2 linked regions of the Tardiphaga sp. vice304 genome follow. The protein of the gene in region 1 binds, or shares a complex with, the protein of each later gene. Links are inferred from orthologs where the notes say so. Each region holds a gene or a part of one and is shown in the gene's direction. Other genes may lie near its edges.

What was found.
Region 2: the proteins of FNL56_RS14780 (region 1) and dnaG are in contact, whole or in part, in a crystal structure (PDB 2R6A), measured with the Geobacillus stearothermophilus proteins. The link is inferred for Tardiphaga sp. vice304 from one-to-one orthologs. Residues at the interface, in WP_033016901.1 of Geobacillus stearothermophilus: Ser13, Glu15, Ala16, Gln18, Glu91, Leu92, Asp94, Ala95, Val96, Pro97, Thr98, Ala99, Ala100, Asn101, Tyr104, Tyr105, Ile108; in WP_049624496.1 of Geobacillus stearothermophilus: Lys456, Leu457, Leu458, Pro459, Ala460, Asn463, Ala464, Leu467, Leu535, Leu536, Ile537, Ala538, Gln544, Glu545, Asp548, Tyr549, His552.

What each region holds. Positions count from the first base shown.
Region 1 is NZ_CP041402.1:3,109,096-3,112,319, reverse strand. What follows is about bases 168-3,075. They hold FNL56_RS14780 (replicative DNA helicase), read left to right. Parts: upstream 168-824; coding sequence 825-2,327; downstream 2,328-3,075. Other genes in these bases: alr (alanine racemase), read left to right, coding at 2,821-3,075; FNL56_RS14775 (hypothetical protein), read left to right, coding at 2,422-2,736; FNL56_RS14785 (hypothetical protein), read right to left, coding at 246-479. Outside these bases: more of alr, read left to right, coding at 3,076-3,224. UniProt on the Escherichia coli protein: The main replicative DNA helicase, it participates in initiation and elongation during chromosome replication. Travels ahead of the DNA replisome, separating dsDNA into templates for DNA synthesis.
Region 2 is NZ_CP041402.1:1,361,718-1,365,021, forward strand. What follows is about bases 317-3,304. They hold dnaG (DNA primase), read left to right. Parts: upstream 317-783; coding sequence 784-2,826; downstream 2,827-3,304. Other genes in these bases: FNL56_RS06435 (MFS transporter), read right to left, coding at 317-680; rpoD (RNA polymerase sigma factor RpoD), read left to right, coding at 3,060-3,304. Outside these bases: more of FNL56_RS06435, read right to left, coding at 1-316. UniProt on the Escherichia coli protein: RNA polymerase that catalyzes the synthesis of short RNA molecules used as primers for DNA polymerase during DNA replication.

The sequences.
Region 1 (3,224 bases):
GAATGCGGCGGAACCGTTGTATCCGAAACTCCCGCGAATGGAAGCCGGCCGAAAACTCAAACGCGTGATATGCGAGTTCTGTCTGCCGGGCATCGGGCTGCTGCTAAGAATTGCGCATCGCTGGATCAATATCGCGGGATCTGGTGAAGCGCACCGCGGCCGGAACGACGTTATTCGCGAGAAATAGCGTGCGGCGAGATCCGGAATCGGGGCTTTAATTGTGCGAAACCGACCTGGCAGGTTGCCTAACCGCGATGGAACACGGCGGGCGAACGGGAACATCCGAACTGAGAAAAACGGTTGGATGCAGATCGCGTCGTCGTCGGGCGTGCCAGCCGCGCGCGCATGGCGCGCATGGCTGAATCATCACACGGCACGTCGCTGAGCCGTTCGACGCTATCGAGCGTTTCTACGAGGCCGAAGAGCCAGTCGCGGCTGCCGTCGAACGTCGCGCGCTTTGTCTCTTGCAGAAGGGCCATCGTGCGTTCCTTGCCTGTTGCGTAACCAACCTCGCGCAACGGTCACGGTTCCTGCTGGTGTTACGAATTGTCACCGACGATGTCAGGCTGTTCCCGATGAGTGTCCGGAACGTGGCGACGGGTTCAATCGCCAAATGAAATTCTCGCCATGTGGCGGGGCACGGGCCATGAACACGCCGATCCCCGTCAAGGTTGTCTGCCGGCAACTTACGATTAATCCACACTTAATGAGCGTGGTGCATAACGCGCCAACTTCCGCTTTCCCTTCGACGTCCGATGGCGCTTTATCGCGCCGCGCCTCCATGAATGGCCGCGTAACTGACGAATTTTGAAGTAAAATCAGACATGGCCACATTCGATTCGAACAACATCGTCAAACTGACGCAGGAACCGGGCGCGCCCGCGTTCCGCACCGCACCGCATAATATCGAGGCGGAGCAGAGCGTTCTTGGCGCCATGCTGGTGAACAACGACGCCTTCTACCGGGTGTCGGACTTCCTGAAGCCCGACCATTTCTTCGAGCCGATCCACCAGACGATCTATGACACCGCCAGCAGCATCATCCGCGCCGGCAAGGTCGCCACCCCCGTGACGCTGAAGACGTTCCTGCCGGCCGACACCGACCTCGGCGGCATGACCGTCGGCCAGTACCTCGCCCGGCTGGCGGCCGAAGCCACCACCATCATTAATACCCACGACTACGGCCGCACGATCTATGAACTGGCGATCCGCCGGCAGTTGATCAATGTCGGCGAGGACATGGTCAACGTCGCCTATGACGCGCCGGTGGACTTTGCGCCGCGCGCGCAGATCGAGGACGCCGAGCGCCGGCTGTACGAGCTGGCCGAAGCCGGCCGCTACGACGGCGGCTTCCAGAAGTTCTCGCAGGCGATGAAGACCGCGCTGGACATGGCGGCCAACGCCTACCACCGCGAGGGCAAGCTGTCCGGCATCTCGACCGGCATGAAGGATCTCGACGCCCGCCTCGGCGGGTTGCAGGCGTCCGATCTCGTGGTGCTGGCCGGCCGCCCCGGCATGGGCAAGACCGCGCTGGCCACCAACATCGCCTACAATATCGCCCGTGCCTACCAGCATGAATTGCAGCCCGACGGCACCAAGAAGACCGTCAATGGCGGCATCGTCGGCTTCTTCTCCTGCGAAATGTCGGCCGAACAGCTAGCGACGCGTATTCTCGCCGAGCAGACCAACATCTCGTCCTCCAGCATCCGCCGCGGCGGCATCACGGAGCGCGACTTCGAGAAGATCCGCGACCACACCATCGAATTGCAGAACCTGCCGCTCTACGTCGACGAAACCGGCGGCCTGTCGATCTCGCAGCTCACCGCGCGCGCCCGCCGCCTGAAGCGGCAGAAGGGCCTCGACGTTATCGTGGTGGACTACATCCAGCTCTTGCAGGGCTCGGGCAAGCGCTCCGACAACCGCGTGCAGGAAGTCACCGAGATCACGACGAGCCTGAAGGCCCTGGCGAAAGAGCTGAACTGCCCGGTGATCGCGCTGTCGCAGCTGTCGCGCCAGGTCGAAAGCCGCGACGACAAGCGCCCGCAGCTCTCGGACCTCAGAGAATCCGGATCGATCGAGCAGGACGCCGACGCGGTGATCTTCGTCTACCGCGAGGAATACTACCTGCAGAACAAGGAGCCGCGCCCCGGCACCCCCGAGCACGAGAAGTGGCAGCTCGACATGTCGCTGGTACACGGCCGCGCCGAAGTCATCATTGCGAAACAGCGCCACGGCCCGACCGGCACCGTCGAACTGCAGTTCGAGGGCCAGTTTACCCGCTTCAGCGATCTGGTCGGTGAAAGCCACCTGCCCGCGCATCATGAGTAAGTTCTACGCCTAGCGAGCGGCTATCCGCCCAGAGGCCTTTCCGGGGCCGGAGATTGCGGTTATATTTGTGCCGGGTAGCTAAACGAGCGGATCGATGGTCGAACCTCCCGCAACTCCTGGTGATGTGGCAACGGCGACTGCACGGTCTCGAACAGCTGATATTCTGCCTGGCGAGTTCGGAAAATTGCAGAGCGACGCCGAATACATCAAACGCGACGTGGCCGAGTTGCGCGCTGACTCGCGCGATGTCCGCGATCGCTTGGCTCGCCTCGAAGAGCGCGTCGCGCATCTGCCGGGCAAAGGTTTCATCATCGTCGTTGTTACGACCGCTCTGGTCATCACCGGCGGCCTGATCACGATCGCCCCGAAGCTGCAGGCGCTGCTTCAATCACCCATCGCGCGCGGTTGAACCCTTTTCCCCGCGCGCCTATTGTGCGCTGCGATTGCCGGGCGTTGCTGCCATCGCGTGATCGATGCTGCGTCAGGAATGTCCATGAAGATCGTGTCGGATCCCAACCCCATCGCCGGTAACGCGGCGCTGCTCGACGCCACCGCGACCGGCGTGCTGACCATCGATCTCGATGCCATCGCGGCAAACTGGAAGAAGCTCGAGAAGCTCGGCGTGCCGGCCGAATGCGGCGCGGCGGTGAAGGCCGACGCCTATGGCTGCGGAATCGATCCCGTGGTGCGTGCGCTGACCACGGCCGGCTGCAAGACCTTCTTCGTCGCCACGCTCGAAGAGGCCCGCGCCGCCCGCGCCGCGTCAAAGGAAGCCACGATCTATCTGCTCAGTGGCTTCCTGCAAAACTCCGGCGACGCGCTGGCCGCCATCAACTGCCGCCCGGTGATCGGCGACCTGCCCGAACTCGCCGAATGGGACATTTACTGCCGGCAATC
Region 2 (3,304 bases), 1.7 Mb from region 1 along the record:
GCCTTCTTCCCCACAAACTCCGTCGCAAAGATCCCCGGCGCCAGCAGCGCGAACCCGATTCCGATATTGCTGATCGACGTGGTGCCGCCATGCGACGCAGCAAAGCCCGAGATCGCCGAACCCAGCGCGCCGCCGAAGAACGCCGAGCCGAGATACAGCGCGTTGAGACGGCTGCGGATGTCGGCCGGCAGGGCATCGATCGCGCGCTGGCCGGCCACCACATTGCCCTGGGTGCCTGCGTCGATCAGGATGCCGGCGATCACGAACAGCGCGATGCTGGCAGGGCCGTTGCCCTCGGTGCGGATCAGCACGAAACTCACCAGCACCGCGAGCATCGCCACCAGCGTGACGGTGCCGCCGCCGCCGCGATCGGCCATCCGCCCGGCCAGCGGCGCCAGCAGCGCGCCGCCTGCGCCGGACAACAGGAACGCCGACAGTGCGACGTGGCCAAAGGCAAAGGGCGGCGCTTCCAGCACGATCGGCATCGCCGTCCAGAACAGGCTGAAGGCGCCGTACAACAGGCACTGATAGGCCGAGCGGCGCTGCAGCACGCGGGTGTCGCGCATCAATTGCCACAGCGAGCCCAGCAGCCGGCCATAAGTCAGGCTGTGCTCCGGCAGCCGTCGCGGCAGCGCGACGGCCATCAGCGCGATCACGCCCCCTGTGAATAGCGGGCGCAACCTTGTGTCTCTCGTTTTTCCCGCCGCAAACCCTATATCGATGGTCGGCTGGTCACATCCCGTTCACCAAGACTCGCAGCCCCGACTCACCGCATAAGCACCCATGCGCTTCACGCCCCAGTTCCTCGACGATTTGCGCGCCCGGCTTCCCGTCTCGGAGGTCGTGAGCAAGCGCGTCAAGTTGAAGAAGGCGGGAAGGGAATGGAAGGGGCTGTCGCCGTTCCAGCAGGAGAAGTCGCCGTCCTTCTTCGTCAATGACGAGAAGGGCTTTTACCACGACTTCTCCTCCGGCAAGCACGGCGACATCATCTCCTTCCTGATGGAGACCGACGGCTGCAGCTTCCCGGAGGCCGTCGAGCGCCTGGCGCAGATGGCCGGCGTGGCGCTGCCGGCGGCGACGCCGGACGCCGCCCGCCACGCCGAGCGCCGCAAGACGCTGTACGACGTCATGGACCTCGCCGCGAAGTTCTTCGCCGAGCAACTGACCTCGCGGGTGGGTGCCAAGGCGCGCGGCTATCTCGCCGACCGCCAGATCTCGCCGACCGTGCAGCTGCAGTTCAAGATGGGCTATGCCCCGGCCGAGCGTTACGCGCTGAAGGAATATCTCGGCGCCGCCGGCATTCCCGTCCCCGACATGGTCGAATCCGGCCTGCTGATCGGCGGCGAGGACATTCCGGTGCCCTATGACCGGTTCCGCGACCGCGTCATGTTCCCGATCACCGATTTGCGCGGCCGGGTGATCGCCTTCGGCGGCCGCGCACTGGAAAAGGACGTCCCGGCCAAGTACCTGAATTCGCCGGAGACGCCGCTCTTCCACAAGGGCGACAATCTGTACAATTTTCCGATGGCCCGCACCGCCGCGCATAATGGCGCGGCCCTGGTGGTGGTCGAGGGCTATGTCGACGTCATCGCGATGGTCGGCGTCGGTTTCCACGCCACCGTGGCGCCGCTCGGCACGGCGCTGACCGAGAACCAGCTGCAGCTGATCTGGAAGATGGCCGACGAGCCGATCCTGTGCTTCGACGGCGACAAGGCCGGCCAGAAAGCGGCGTGGCGCGCCGCCGAGCTGGCGCTGCCGCACCTCAAGCCCGGCAAGAGTCTCCGATTTGCCCTGTTGCCGGAGGGCCAGGACCCCGACGATCTCGCCCGCTCCGGCGGCCGGATCGCGGTCGAGGAGGTCATTGCGGCTGCCAAATCGCTGTCCGACCTGATCTGGGCGCAGGCGACTTTGGGCGGCGACTTCGCCACGCCGGAACGCCGCGCAGCCCTCGAGGCCCGCATCAACGAACTCGCCAACGGCATCCGCGACGACGTCGTGAAGAAATACTACCGCCAGGACCTCGCCGAGCGGCTGCGCGCGACCTTCAACCCCAATGCCGGCCGCGGTTTTGGCGCCGGCGGCGGGTTCCGCGGGGCCGGGGCGGGTGGCGGCGGTTTCGGCAACAAGGCCGGCGGCGGCTACGGCCGTCCGGGGGCGGCGCGCACTTTCACGCCGGGCGCGGCCGGCCGGATCGAGCCGCGCGGCAGGTCCTCGGCCTCGGCCGGCAGCCAGACCATCAACCGCTCGCCCTACCAGGTGGTAAGCCCGCAGCTCGCCAATTCCTCGATCATGCGCGGCCAGCGCAGCGCGATTTCGCGCCGCGAGGCACTGATCGTGCAATCCCTGATCAACCACCCCTGGCTGCTGCACGACAAGCTCGAGGAGGTCGCCGCTTTGGAACTGGCGCATCCCGAGATGCACCGGCTGCGCGCCGGGATCATTGCCTGCTTTGCCCATGACCATCACCATGGCGACGAAGCCCAACAAAGCGAGCAAATGCGTTCAGACCTCGTTAAGGCTGGATTTAGCGAACAATTGCAACATGTTGAGCGAGCCATTACCACCAAGGACGTGTGGGCGGCGCAGCCCGGCGCGGCGCGCGAGGACGTTCTTTCGACATGGATTCAACTGGTTGCCTTGCATCGCCAGTGGCACTCCTTACTTAGAGAACTGAAAGATGCCGAGCTGGCGCTTGGCGAAGAGGCCAGCGAGACGAATTATGGCTGGTTGCGCGACGTCAAGGCGCGGCTGGCCGAGGTGGACGGGATCGAGGCTCTGATCGAGGGGTTCGGTGAGTCGTCTGGCCGGTTTCAGCGCAATTCTTGATGCAAATTTGCTGCGGACAGCCTACGGCGAAATCGCGAAAAGACTCGCCAAACCCGTGGTTTGGCTGCAAAAACACGGTTAATCGGAGCTTAACGCTCTTTGGCTTAAGTGCGGCAACCGTAAAGACCAGTTCAAGGGTGGCGAAGTCGAGCGCCACCCTTTCCGCGTCCAGCGGATGAATGATTGAAAGCGGCGGCAACGCCGCCCGCGTGATCGCGTTTCAGGAGCATTGAATGGCCACCAAGGCAAAGACGCTGCAGGCGAAAGACAAGGAAAAAGACGACAAGGCCGACGCGCCGGAGAAGGATGCTCCCGATGCGCCGTCGCCGTTGCTCGACCTTTCGGATGCCGCCGTCAAGAAGATGATCAAGCAGGCCAAGAAGCGCGGCTTCGTGACCTTCGATCAGCTCAACGACGTCCTGCCTTCGGACACCACCTCTCCCGAACAGATCGAAGACATCATGTCGATGCTCTCCGA